3 regions of the Exiguobacterium sp. LL15 genome follow, and region 1 is predicted to be linked to each of the others. Evidence: a T-box and tRNA genes for the amino acid it is inferred to sense, from the RefSeq annotation. Region 1 holds a T-box; the other regions hold tRNA genes.
The links. The T-box of region 1 lies ahead of NOM72_RS03295 (valine--tRNA ligase). A T-box ahead of a tRNA ligase gene usually reads a tRNA of that ligase, here a tRNA-Val.
Positions count from the first base shown of each region.

Region 2: it has a tRNA-Val gene. The T-box ahead of NOM72_RS03295 (valine--tRNA ligase) is inferred to sense a tRNA for this amino acid. The anticodon was not compared.
Region 3: it has a tRNA-Val gene. The T-box ahead of NOM72_RS03295 (valine--tRNA ligase) is inferred to sense a tRNA for this amino acid. The anticodon was not compared.

Region 1 covers NZ_JANFNX010000001.1:678,532-682,936, forward strand. Annotated here, with positions in the region: gene hemL (glutamate-1-semialdehyde 2,1-aminomutase) at 1-1,199, shown strand, start outside; T-box leader at 1,254-1,483, shown strand; gene NOM72_RS03295 (valine--tRNA ligase) at 1,534-4,170, shown strand; gene NOM72_RS03300 (bifunctional folylpolyglutamate synthase/dihydrofolate synthase) at 4,225-4,405, shown strand, end outside.
Region 2 covers NZ_JANFNX010000004.1:136,407-140,811, forward strand. Annotated here, with positions in the region: gene NOM72_RS15005 (hypothetical protein) at 12-290, shown strand; gene NOM72_RS15010 (metallophosphoesterase family protein) at 326-1,060, opposite strand; gene NOM72_RS15015 (PTS sugar transporter subunit IIC) at 1,423-2,445, shown strand; tRNA gene NOM72_RS15020 (tRNA-Val) at 2,542-2,614, opposite strand; gene NOM72_RS15025 (efflux RND transporter permease subunit) at 2,801-4,405, shown strand, end outside.
Region 3 covers NZ_JANFNX010000004.1:146,407-150,811, forward strand. Annotated here, with positions in the region: gene NOM72_RS15050 (histidine phosphatase family protein) at 1-266, opposite strand, end outside; gene NOM72_RS15055 (response regulator transcription factor) at 283-933, opposite strand; gene NOM72_RS15060 (HAMP domain-containing sensor histidine kinase) at 935-2,284, opposite strand; gene NOM72_RS15065 (YdhK family protein) at 2,433-2,987, shown strand; tRNA gene NOM72_RS15070 (tRNA-Val) at 3,035-3,107, opposite strand; gene NOM72_RS15075 (nitroreductase family protein) at 3,247-3,873, opposite strand; gene yhfH (protein YhfH) at 4,059-4,205, shown strand.

The DNA of each region.
Region 1 (4,405 bases):
CACCGATTTTCGCAGATCATGCGAAAGGATCGAAGCTCTATGATATCGACGGAAAAGAATATATCGATTACGTCTTGTCATGGGGACCAATGATTCTCGGTCATGCCGATCCAATCGTCACGTCAGCGATCCAAGAACAAGCAACACGTGGCTGGAGCTACGGGACACCAACGGAAATCGAATCAGCGATGGCGGAAGTCGTCATCAGTCGGGTGCCGTCGGTCGAAGTCGTCCGGATGGTCAACTCAGGAACTGAAGCGACGATGGCAGCGCTTCGTCTCGCACGTGGCTACACAGGTCGGACGAAAATCCTCAAGTTCGAAGGCTGTTACCATGGTCACGGTGACTCGCTCTTGATCAAAGCAGGTTCAGGTGTCGCGACACTCGGATTACCGGATTCACCAGGCGTTCCGGCGCAAATCGCGAGCATGACGCTGACGGTTCCATATAACGATTTGGACGCTGTCCGGATCGCGTTCGAAAAACATGGCGACGATATCGCCGGTGTCATCGTCGAACCGGCTGCTGGGAACATGGGCTTCGTGCCACCAGAACCAGGATTCCTCGAAGGCTTACGGGAAATCACGTCAGAAAACGGCGCCTTACTGATCTTTGACGAAGTCATGACTGGTTTCCGTGTCGGATTCCACTGTGCCCAAGGACATTTCGGTGTCACACCGGATATCACGTGTCTCGGTAAAGTCATCGGCGGCGGAATGCCAGTTGGTGCTTACGGTGGACGTCGTGACATCATGGAGCAGATCGCACCACAAGGTCCAATCTATCAAGCAGGTACGTTATCCGGGAACCCACTCGCGATGGCAGCAGGTCTAGCGACATTGACACAATTGAAACCAGAACACTATGAAGAGTTCGACCGGAAAGCGAGCCGTCTATCGGAAGGCTACCTGAACGCTGCGGCGAAGTATAACATTCCGTTGACGACGAACCGTGCAGGCGCGATGTTCGGTGTCTTCTTCACGAATGAACGCGTCACGAACTTCGAAAAAGCGAAAACGTCGAACCTTGAGATGTTCCGTTCGTATTATCAAAAGATGGCGGCGCGTGGTGTCTTCTTACCACCGTCACAATTCGAAGGTCTCTTCCTGTCGATCGCCCATACGGACGAAGACATCGAGCGGACGATCGAAGCCGTCGAATTGACGTTCCAAGAACTCCAAGTTGAATTTGGTCGTTAAGCAGTTCTTGACGATTGCTTGAACTCTCGGCTAAAATAAGTAAAGAAGAAAATGGCAACAGCGATGACGGGAAGAGTAGTCCTGTATTCGTACCGGTGTAGAGAACACATCCTTGGCTGAAAGATGTGACGGACGAACAGGAAGAAGGTCACCCCACGAGCTGGTATCGTGAGTCTTACGAGCGATATCCGTCCTCCACACGTTACGTGGCTCGAGGGCATCCGATTGTGGATGAACTAAGGTGGTACCGCGGAAAAAAGCAACGGCTTTCTTTCGTCCTTAGCATAGGACGAGAGAAGCCGTTTTTATTATGGACAAAAAGGGAGCGATCAGGATGCAGGAATTATCAATGCCAACGAAGTATGATCCGCAGGCAACGGAAGAAAAATGGTATGACTTTTGGGTGAAAGGTGACTATTTCAAAGCCGATCAGGATCCAGAAAAAGAGCCATACACGATCGTCATTCCACCACCGAACGTCACAGGTAAATTGCACCTTGGTCACGCGTGGGACACAACGTTACAAGACATGTTGACACGGATGAAGCGGATGCAAGGATTCGACGTTCTTTACCTACCAGGAATGGACCATGCCGGTATCGCGACGCAAGCAAAAGTCGAACAAAAATTACGCGCAGAAGGACAATCACGTCTTGAAATGGGTCGTGAGAAATTTCTCGAGCAATCATGGGCATGGAAAGAAGAGTACGCGTCAACGATCCGTGCACAATGGGCAAAACTTGGTCTCGGACTCGATTATTCGCGTGAACGCTTCACGCTTGACGAAGGATTGTCAGAAGCGGTTCAAGAAGTCTTCGTGAAACTTTACGAAAAAGGCTTAATCTACCGCGGCGAATACATCGTTAACTGGGACCCAGCGACGAAAACAGCGATCTCGGATATCGAAGTCATCTACAAGGATATCGAAGGTGCGTTCTATCACTTCAGCTATCCACTAACGGACGGTTCAGGTCACGTTGAACTAGCGACGACACGTCCTGAGACGATGCTCGGTGATACAGCGATCGCCGTGAACCCGAAGGATGAGCGTTATGCTCACCTCGTCGGAAAAACAATCACGTTACCAATCGTTGGTCGCGAGATTCCGATTGTTGCCGATGACTATGTCGACATGGAGTTCGGTACAGGTGTCGTTAAGATCACACCAGCGCACGACCCGAACGACTTCGAAGTCGGTAACCGTCACGAGTTACCACGTGTCCTCGTCATGAATGAAGATGGAACGATGAACGAGAACGCAGGGAAATACGAAGGTATGGATCGCTTCGAATGCCGGAAACAAATCGTTGAAGATTTAAAAGCAGAAGGTGTTCTAATCAAAATCGAACCACACTTGCACTCTGTCGGTCACTCGGAGCGTTCAGACGCGATCGTTGAGCCGTATCTTTCACTCCAATGGTTCGTCAAAATGGAACCACTCGCGCAAAAAGCACTCGAGGAACAACAAGGACCAGACAAGGTCAACTTCGTTCCACAACGCTTTGAGAACACGTATGTGCGCTGGATGGAAAACATCCGTGACTGGTGTGTCAGCCGTCAACTCTGGTGGGGACACCGGATTCCGGCTTGGTACCATAAAGAAACAGGCGAAGTATACGTTGGCAAGGAAGCACCAGCCGATATCGAGAACTGGGAGCAAGACAACGATGTTCTTGATACGTGGTTCTCTTCAGCGCTTTGGCCGTTCTCAACGATGGGATGGCCGAACACGGACGCAGCGGATTATCAAAAATACTTCCCGACATCGACACTCGTTACGGGTTATGACATCATCGCTTTCTGGGTATCACGGATGATCTTCCAATCGTATGAATTTACAGGACAACGTCCATTCCAAGACGTCTTGATCCACGGATTGATTCGTGATTCGGAAGGACGCAAGATGTCGAAATCACTCGGGAACGGAATCGACCCGATGGATGTCATCGAGAAGTATGGTGCCGATTCTCTTCGTTGGTTCTTAACGACAGGATCAACACCAGGCAACGACCTCCGCTTCTACTGGGAAAAGATCGAAGCGACATGGAATTTCTCGAACAAATTGTGGAACGCAAGCCGTTTTGCCTTAATGAACATGGATGGTCTAACGTTTGATCAGATCGATTTGACAGGCGAGAAGTCACTCGCAGATAAATGGATCCTGACACGCCTACAGACGACGATTGACGACGTAACGCGTTTATCTGACAAATACGAGTTTGGTGAAGCGGGACGTATTCTCTATCACTTCATTTGGGAAGACTTCTGTAACTGGTACATCGAGATGGCGAAGTTACCGCTCAACGGGGAAGATGAAGCAGCAAAACAGACGACGCGTTCGGTTCTTGCCTATACGCTCGATCGGATCATGCGTCTGATGCACCCGTTCATGCCGTTCATCACGGAAGAGATCTGGCAACACTTACCGCATGAAGGCGAGACGATTACACGTGCTGCATGGCCAACACGTGAAGCGTCACTCGACTTCCCGGAAGCCGTTCCAGCATTCGAAGCGGTTCAGAACGTCATCCGTTCGGTTCGTAACATCCGCGCGGAAGTGAACGCACCGATGTCGAAACAGATCCAACTGTTCATCTCGACGAATGACGCACGTGTTCAAGACGACCTGTCGTCAAACAGCTCGTACTTGCAAAAGTTCACGAACGCATCTGAACTTCGAATCGAAGAACAGATGCCAGCACCAGAAAAAGCAATGAGTGCGATCGTAACGGGAGCAGAATTGTTCATCCCACTCGCGGACTTGATCAACATCGAGGAAGAAATCGCGCGCTTGAATAAAGAACTCGTCAAGTATACGAAAGAAGTCGAACGGGTCGAGAAAAAACTCAACAACCCTGGCTTCGTTGGCAAAGCACCGGCACATGTTATTGATGAAGAAAAGGCGAAGGCACTTGATTATACGGAAAAACGTCAAGCTGTCGAAGCACGCATCAACGAACTCTCAAACTAATTACAGCAGTGGCTCAAGTTTCCTTGAGCCACTTTTTTTAAAGGAGCGAACAACATGAGGACGCGAGAAGATGTATTGGATTGGTTATCGAGCTTACTAGCATTTGGCGTCAAACCAGGTCTTGAACGGATGCAGGCGATGTTACTGGAATTACAGATTGACCCGGACGCGATTCCGACGATTCATGTCGCTGGCACGAACGGGAAAGGATCGACGGTTGCGTTCTTACGTGAGA
Region 2 (4,405 bases), on a different contig from region 1:
AGAATGGAGTGATGATCACTTTGAGTTTATCGACCGGAATCATCTTCGTGTTACTCGCCTATACACTCATGTCGCTTTACGACATGTGGCAGGTATACCGGATAACGAGCAAGCTTTGGATGTTTGTATTATTTCTTGCAACATTAATCAGTCTCATCGTTGCCTTTTTTGTGGCCCCTGTCCTTGCGCTATTCTTTTACTGGTCACGCCATCCATTGAAACGAAACATCGGTATCGTGTTACTGATTGTCGTTTGTCTTATCTCAATCATGACAAAATTGTCGTCTTGATTGAATTCCTTCATGAACTACTCATGAAGGTTTTTTCATGTCCTACTACCGAAGAAGAGTCGGCGCATCAACTCACGTTCCGGCATCTCCGTCGTTTTGAGAACGTCTAAAAATGGTCGATCATCATATGAAAGCTTCAGGATTTCTGAACGGACTTGGCCCTTCTCCCAATCGATGATTGCTACTGGAGCAATAGCTGTTTCCTGACATCCAAGTGCACCTGGATTAATAAAGAGCGTTTGCTCTGTCTCGACTTGTTGCGCTGGATGATGGTGACCGAAACCAATGATCCGCGCCTCACTTCCAGCAAACAGGACGGATAAGTTTTCTTTCGTTCCATCCACCGCTTGCTTTAACGGCTCTTCACCAATCTTCTTCGTCTGGTCGGCATAAGCATAGTGCGTCAGGTGCATCGTTTGTTCCTGATGCATGATATTTAAGACACGCGGTAAACGTTCCAAATACTTTTGATTTTCTTGCGTCAACGTATCCGCAATCCATTGATGGTGCTCTTTCGCATGGCGGTAACTATCGGGATAGGTCTCCCCATGGATTAAAGCAAGGACACATTCATCATGATTCCCAGAAATCGTTTGAATATCTGGTCGTTGCTTCAATAGATCAATGACTTCATTATGCTCTGGTCCAATGCCGACAAGATCACCGAGACAATAGACGGCATCGATCTCTGGTTGTTGATCAAGATAGGACAATACTGCACGTAATGCTGATGCATTACCATGAATATCTGTAAAAAGCATCACTTTCATGTAAACGCCTCCATTGTTGGTACATTAGGATTTCCCGATGATACCGTGAATTCCTGTCAGATTTCAGGAAAAAATAAATTGTCAGAAAATATTGATTATTAATCAAGAGCATGTTAGGCTTAGAAAAATTCACAGAGAGGGGCACGATCAAATGATTCCGACGCAACAGCCATTTAACCAAGCCGGACGACTGATTATTCTATGCATGAGGGACTGAAAACTTTTCCGATGATGAAACGGAAATGATTTTTGGGCCCTTCTTTCGATGCATCGAATGAGGCGCCCGCACAGAATGAGTGGCGCCTATCCCAAAAACGGATAGGCTTTTTTCATGGCAAAAAATAGAGATAGATAGAGAGAGGATGACAACGTTGAAAGAATATGCGATGGATCGAATGGTAAAAGTATCAGCTGGAATGGCAAATGCCGTTCTTGTAACACTTGGTGTCGGACTTCTGATTGAGACACTCGGAAATCTTCTACATATCCAAATGCTACTGACGATTGGTGGTGTCGCAAAAGTACTACTCGCCCCTGCACTTGGTGCCGGTATTGCCTTTCAGCTTGGAGGAAACACACTTGTCCTGTTCAGCGCGATGATCGCAGCAACGATCGGTGGTGCCGCGCTTCAATCAACTGCTTCTGGACTCGTTCTTGTACCCGGTCAGCCGATCAGTGCCTTACTCGCAGCTGCCGTCGCTGTATACGTCGGAAAACGCATGACTGGAAAAACGAAATTTGACATGATGGTCATCCCGATGAGCGCTGTCCTTGCTGGCGGCGTGACTGGAATCGGTGCTGCTGCCGTCACGACACCACTCCTTACAAAATTCAGTGCCATGATCACAGCATCCGTTGAATCATCTCCAATCGCAACTTCTCTTGTCATCGCACTCATCTTTAGTGTCTTATTGATGTCTCCTGCTTCGTCCGCTGCACTCGCTATCGCTTTGCAACTTGATCCTGTAGCAAGTGCCGCTGCGCTGATTGGCTGTTCCGCTCAATTCGTCGGCTTCACGTTGATGGCATACCGTCAGACGGATCCAGGTGGTTTGATTGCTTCATTCTTTGTAACACCTAAAGTACAATTCCCGAATATCGTTAAAAATCCTCGTCTGGTCGTTGCACCGTTTCTCGCAGCGATGATTTCAGCTCCTGTCGCGACGCTTCTTCTCTCTTTGAAAGTACCGTACGAACTCGCAGGACTTGGATTAAATTCGATGATTGCCCCACTCAATATTTTCGTCAACCAAGGTCCTCAGGCGTTCCTCGTCTTCTTCTTGACTGGTGTCGTTCTACCTGGTGTCTTGACGCTCGTCTTCTATCGATTGACGACTGTCGCAGGGTGGACGAAACGTGGCGATCTTCATCTTGAAATTCAATAAAATGATTTACCTATCTTCTAACTATTCCTGATTGATTTCGGGAATAGTTTTTTTAACGCAAAAAAATCGCTCCTTCGAAAAGGAACGATTTCGGTATGATTCTGACTGGGCTCGAACCAGCGACCTCTACCCTGTCAAGGTAGCGCTCTCCCAGCTGAGCTACAGAATCATGCTGTGTTGTTACTGGGTATATTTTTATTATAGCAGCATATCGAAAAGTGTAAAGCCTTTTTCACAAAAAAAATTATCTTTTTCCAAAAAGATCTTTTTAAATAAAAACAGTTTTAAAGTTGCGGGTTCTATGAGTGTCCTCTACTATGTAAATAAGCACATATAAAAAGAAAGGAGCGTTCATATGAACTTTTTAACCCGATTTAGTTTGAAGAACTCGGTTGCTGTCTTCATCATTGCAATCCTATTGATTTTAGGAGGCGTGTATTCCTTCTCACAATTAAAAGTCGATCAGTTCCCGGAAATCGAGTTTCCTCAGATTTCAATCGAAGCGGTTTACCCTGGTGCATCACCTGACGATGTCGATAAACAAGTCGTCTCAAAGCTTGAAACTTCCCTTAAAGGAATTGAAGGGGCTACCAAGCTAACAAGCTCTTCTTATGAAAGTATCGGTATCTTAAACATCGAATTCCCGTTCGATACTGATATGGATAAGGTCGAACAACAAATCGATGCTGCCATCCAAGATGCGAATCTACCGGAGGAAGCAACGACGAAATTAAATCGTCTGTCCTTTGGATCGTTCCCGATCTATAATATCTCCTTCTTTAGCAAGGATGGTAAAGACATCGAAAAAATCCTAAAGGAAGATATCGAACCTGAACTTAATAAGATTCCAGGCATCAACAGCGTTTCGGTTGGTGGCTATAAGGATGATCTCGTTCAAATCACCGTCGATAAGGAGAAAGCGACGGAAGCGGGTCTCTCGCTCTCGAGCATCAAGGAACAAATCAATGGAAAGTATGTCTCGTTCCCATCTGGTCAACTATCAGAAAACGATTCGAAAATTCCGATTCGCGTTGAGGAAAAACTAGAAAATCTAGATAAACTAAAAAATCTACAATTAACACCTGCTACAGGTGCAACTAGTTCATCAAGTAACGGTCAAACAGGTGGTTCATCTGCTGGCGGTCCACCACAAGGTGCAACGCAAGGACCACCAAGTACAACAGGTGGTGCAGCTGCAGATCAGGCGTCTGAACCTGCAGAACCGATTCGCCTAGAGGATATCGCAAAAATCGAAGCCGTCTCACAACAAAGTGAAAAAACACGTTACGATTTAAAAGATTCCTTATCGATGGCAATCACGAAAAAACAAGATGCCAATACGGTCGAAATCGCAGATGAAGTCACGAAGATCCTCAATAAATATGACGACCAAGTCGACTATACGATTGGGATTGATTCAGCGAAGGATATCGAGGAGTCCGTTGCGACACTCGTAAAAGAAGGATTACTTGGTGCCCTCTTCGCATCACTCGCTGTACTCTTATTCTTGCGGAACATCCGCGCGACGATCATCGCCATCGTCTCGATTCCATTGTCATTACTCATCGCCGCTATCTTCTTGAACTGGCAAGATATCTCCCTGAACATCATGACACTTGGTGGGATGGCTGTTGCAGTCGGTCGTGTCGTCGATGATAGTATCGTTGTCATCGAGAACATCTTCCGGCGCGTCCGAAAATCCGAATCCGGTATGACGGATGAGATCATCGAACAATCGACAAAAGAGATTCTAAAAGCAATCACGTCATCAACGCTGACGACCGTCGTCGTCTTCCTGCCGATTGGATTTGTCGGTGGGATTACTGGTAAGTTCTTCTTACCGTTCGCTTTGACGATTATTTTCTCATTACTTGCTTCACTACTCGTTGCGATCACGATCGTACCGATTCTCGCGAAATTTGCCTTCAAGAAGGTACCAGCAGAAGAAAAAGAAGGCGCT
Region 3 (4,405 bases), on a different contig from region 1:
TGAAAATCGTCAAGCTCTCCCGGTGCTAACAATCGCTCTCGTAGTTCCTCTACCTCAATGATTGGTTGTTGACGTGCCTCCGCAAGCGGTGCAATCGTCTCGATCGCCCGTTGATACGGGCTGCTGTAGAACCTGTCGATTGGAATTTCTTGAAACGTTTCAAGTAAACGTATCGCATCTGCTCGTCCTTTATCGGAAAGTGGCCGTTTCCGTTCATCTGGTGAATATGTCGAGTGTGCGTGCCGTACGAAATAGAGTGTCGTCATGTTTTGATTTTCCCCTTTATTGGTGTGTCCATCGGTATCCGATTCCGCGAACTGTTTCGAGATGCTGTTCAATCGGAAAACCGCAAACACGTAGTTTTTCTCTTAAATGTCTGATATGCGAGTCGATCGTCCGCTCGTCTACAGACGCTTCCGCTCCCCATAACATCGTCGTTAGTTGATCGCGTGTCCAAACACGTCGTGGAGAATCTAAAAATACACCTAACAACTCAAACTCCGTCTTCGTTAACGAAATCTTTTGTTGGAGGTAACTACAACGATAGCTTTCCCGGTCATAGGATAGACCATCATACTGTTGCTGTAATAAAACTTCCATTCGCCCGATCAGTTCCCCTTCTTGAATCGGTTTTGATATGTAATCATTCGCTCCTACTTCTCGTGTCCGAATGATGTCTTCCCGCTGATTCCGAGCCGTAACCATCAAGATTGGGATGTTAGAGTGTTCTCGAATGAGACGACAACATGTCCAGCCATCCATATCCGGCATCATGACATCTAGTAAAATCAGGTCGAATACGTGCTGACGGCAGAGATCAAGAGCTTGTTGCGCAGAATCCACAAGCTGACACGTGTACCCATACGGCTGAATATACAGTTTGAGCAGTTCAAGCATTCTTGGTTCATCATCTACGATCAATACATGCGGCATTTTATTTCTCCTTCCACTGCAGTGTCACTTGTGTTCCATGTCCAAGTTGACTCTTGATGTTCAATTCTGCTCCATGTGTCTGAGCAATTGCTTCAACGATGGAGAGTCCGATTCCAGTTCCTCCATGTTTTCGAGAACGAGATGCTTCCGTTCGGTAGAGCCGTTTCGTTACATGAGGTAAAGATTCTGCAGCGATCCCTTCTCCTGTATCTTCGATTTGAATGAAAGCCCCTACTGCGTTGACACCATAACGAACGATAATTTTTCCCGACGTCGTATGTCGCCGTGCATTTTCAACGATATTCACGATCATCTGGCGGAGCTGCTGAGCGTCACCCATCACTTCTATTCGCTCACCTTCTATCTCGAACGAAACATTTTCTTGTTCGATGTCCAGGCGCATCAATCGTATCACTTGATGAATCAAGTCTTCGACATCGACAGGTTTTCGTTCCATCATAAAAGCATTCGCATCAATGCGTGCTAACCAAAATAATTGCTCAATCCATTCATTCATTTGCTGACTTTCTTCTCGAATGATCGTAACGTAGCGTTGTTGCTCATCCGGCGTCAACGTTTGACGTTCGAGAATGTCCGCGTATCCCTTTATATATGTCAATGGTGTTCGTAGTTCATGAGATACGCTTGCTAAAAATTCGGATCGTTCCCGATTCAAAAAATCGAGATCTTGTTTTAATTGCTGAATCGAACGCGCCAATTGTCCCAGTTCGTCTTGTCGATCAATCGGCAACGCTCCATCTTCCCCATCTAATAGACGTGCCGTCGCTTTTTCCATTTGAACCAGCGGACGAGAGATGAGTCGGGTCGTCCAAATGCTTGCCGCACCTGCTAATAAAAGTGCGAGCAGACCCACTTGGAAAAACTGCTGTTTCAACGGATCAAGTACGTGATCTACGATTGCTTTAGAAGCGAACATGAAGACATGCCCCCGATGTTTCCCGTCGATGGTAATGGGACTGTCCGTCATTAAAAAGTCACGCATCGTCACGATTTTTCCTTGTTGACGGTAATCGAAATCCGTATGCTCTAGCACACTTTTCATCTCATTCGACAAAGGTCGTGACGCTTCGAGTTGTTTTCCATCTGCATCAGTGATCACCACAGTAAACGATGAATCTGCTTCCATCATGCTGACATGGCGCATTGTCGTTTGGTCATAGGAATCGACAAGGACATCACGATGGGTATTTCCTCGGTTCAGTAAACCGTCCACTACTTCCTGCGTTCGTGTTTGAGATAACTGATAATACAACGTCCCAAACAACACACTGCCACAAATTAAAAATGCCGCAAGCACGATTCCTCCGACCGAGTATGAAATACGACGCATGACGATTCCTCCTTTTCCTCTCCACTTTTAGTATAGCTAAAAAAAACGCGATCGACGCAGACAAACAAAACTGTCACCTCATCTGCACACGATTTGCACATACGCTGGGTATAGTAAAAAAGACTAGTGAATTCAGGAGGGTTTTATTATGAAAAAATCATTGACGTTAACCGCACTGGCTCTTAGTTCTACGCTTTGGCTCGGTGCATGCGGATCCGCTTCAAATGACGAAGGAAGCAATAGCGACTCACACGACATGTCTCATGGAGATATGATGCATTCGAGTGATGGAAAGATACCGTCTGGTCTAAAGGAAGCCAGTGATCCGACTTATCCGAAAGGAAGCAACGTCACGTTGACGACGAATCATATGGATGGAATGAACGGAGCTAAAGCAACGATTGCGGGAGCTTGTGATACCGTCGTCTATGCGATTAGTTACAAACCGACTACTGGTGGAAAGATAGTGAAAAATCATAAATGGGTCATTCAGGAAGAACTCGATCCCGTTCCAACTAAGCCACTGCAAGTTGGTGATGAAGCGACTGTCAAAGCGGATCATATGAAGGGTATGGATGGAGCTAAAGCGACGATTGACGAAGTAAAAGAAACGACGGTTTATATGGTGAACTATGAACCAACGGACGGTGGAGAGATGGTGAAAAATCATAAATGGGTCACAGAGGATGAGATAAAGAAATAATAAAAAAAAGCCCGCTTTTCCTTTAAAGGAGAAGCGGGCTTTCGGTATGATTCTGACTGGGCTCGAACCAGCGACCTCTACCCTGTCAAGGTAGCGCTCTCCCAGCTGAGCTACAGAATCATGTTTGCAGTACGTTATGTACTTGCTAGGACATGTATTAATATATCAAGAAACTAAAAGGCTGACAAGTCTTTTTCTGAAAAAAAATAAAAAAATTTAAAATGGGGGAATCCACCCCGCTTCCCCCATTTTGAATGACTTACAGGAAGGTTGATACTCGATCAATCGGTAAACGTAGTGCCGGACGTTTTTTCGCATCTTCAACCGCTTTTCCGACAGCAATCAGCATGACTGGTACATACCGTGACTCGGTGATGAACGTTTCCGCAAAACGTTGATGATCAAATCCACCCATTGCGAGTGTTGATAATCCACGCGCTTCTGCCGCAAGCATCAATTGCATCGCAGCAAGGCTCGCATTCGACATAGCCGCGTCGCGTCCATACGCCTCACTTTGATAAGCGCCTTCTACCTGTGCCTTGATCGAATCAAACAGATCCTCTGTCATGCCACCTGCTTCCACTGCTGGACCGTACACTGGATTGTAGTTTCGATTAGCTTGAACATCACCTAAGATCGCAATGACTGCTGAAGCCGAAGTGATAGCCGGCTGATTGTATGCGATCGGTGCAAGCTGCTGCTTCGCTTCTTCCGAATGAAAGACCGTGAAATGCCAGTGTTGCAAATTCCAAGCACTCGGCGCGGCTGTCGTCCATTCTAATAGTTCTTCTACTTCCTGTTTTGAAAGCTTGAACGTTTCGTCGTAATGACGAACGGAACGTCTTTCTGTTAAGACACGCATTGTATCAAGTGTTGCCTGTGTCATGTGTAAATCCCCCTTATCATTATCAGATTACTTAGATATCGTAGCATGTCTTATTTTCATTGTCCTCTATCAATACTTCAAACGAATCTACTGTTATAAAACAATAGTTGACATTCAACTTCTGTACTAATACAATAAAATCAAGAAAAAAGATCATTGCGTTTACTTTGAAGGAGGAAAAACACATGGAACAACCCCTTTACCAAGAAGCATCTGCTGCATTCTATCGTGAGCTTCCCGTCAAGACGTGTGCCCATTGCGGAAAAGAGATGGATGAACAATGTGAATCCTATCAAACGGAATGCGATGAGTGTGCTGTAACAGAACACTAAATAATACATGAAACAATCACTTACTTAGTGGTTGTTTTTTTATTTCTTTTAAACTCTTTCTAAGTAAATCAATATTTTTTAGAAAAATCGATTTTCCGTCATCTTTTTGTCATCTGTTTGTTACAAAAGAAACAGTCAGAATGTTACATTATCTGTATATGATATTTTTGACAAAAGGAGCGACAGACAACGATGGATCC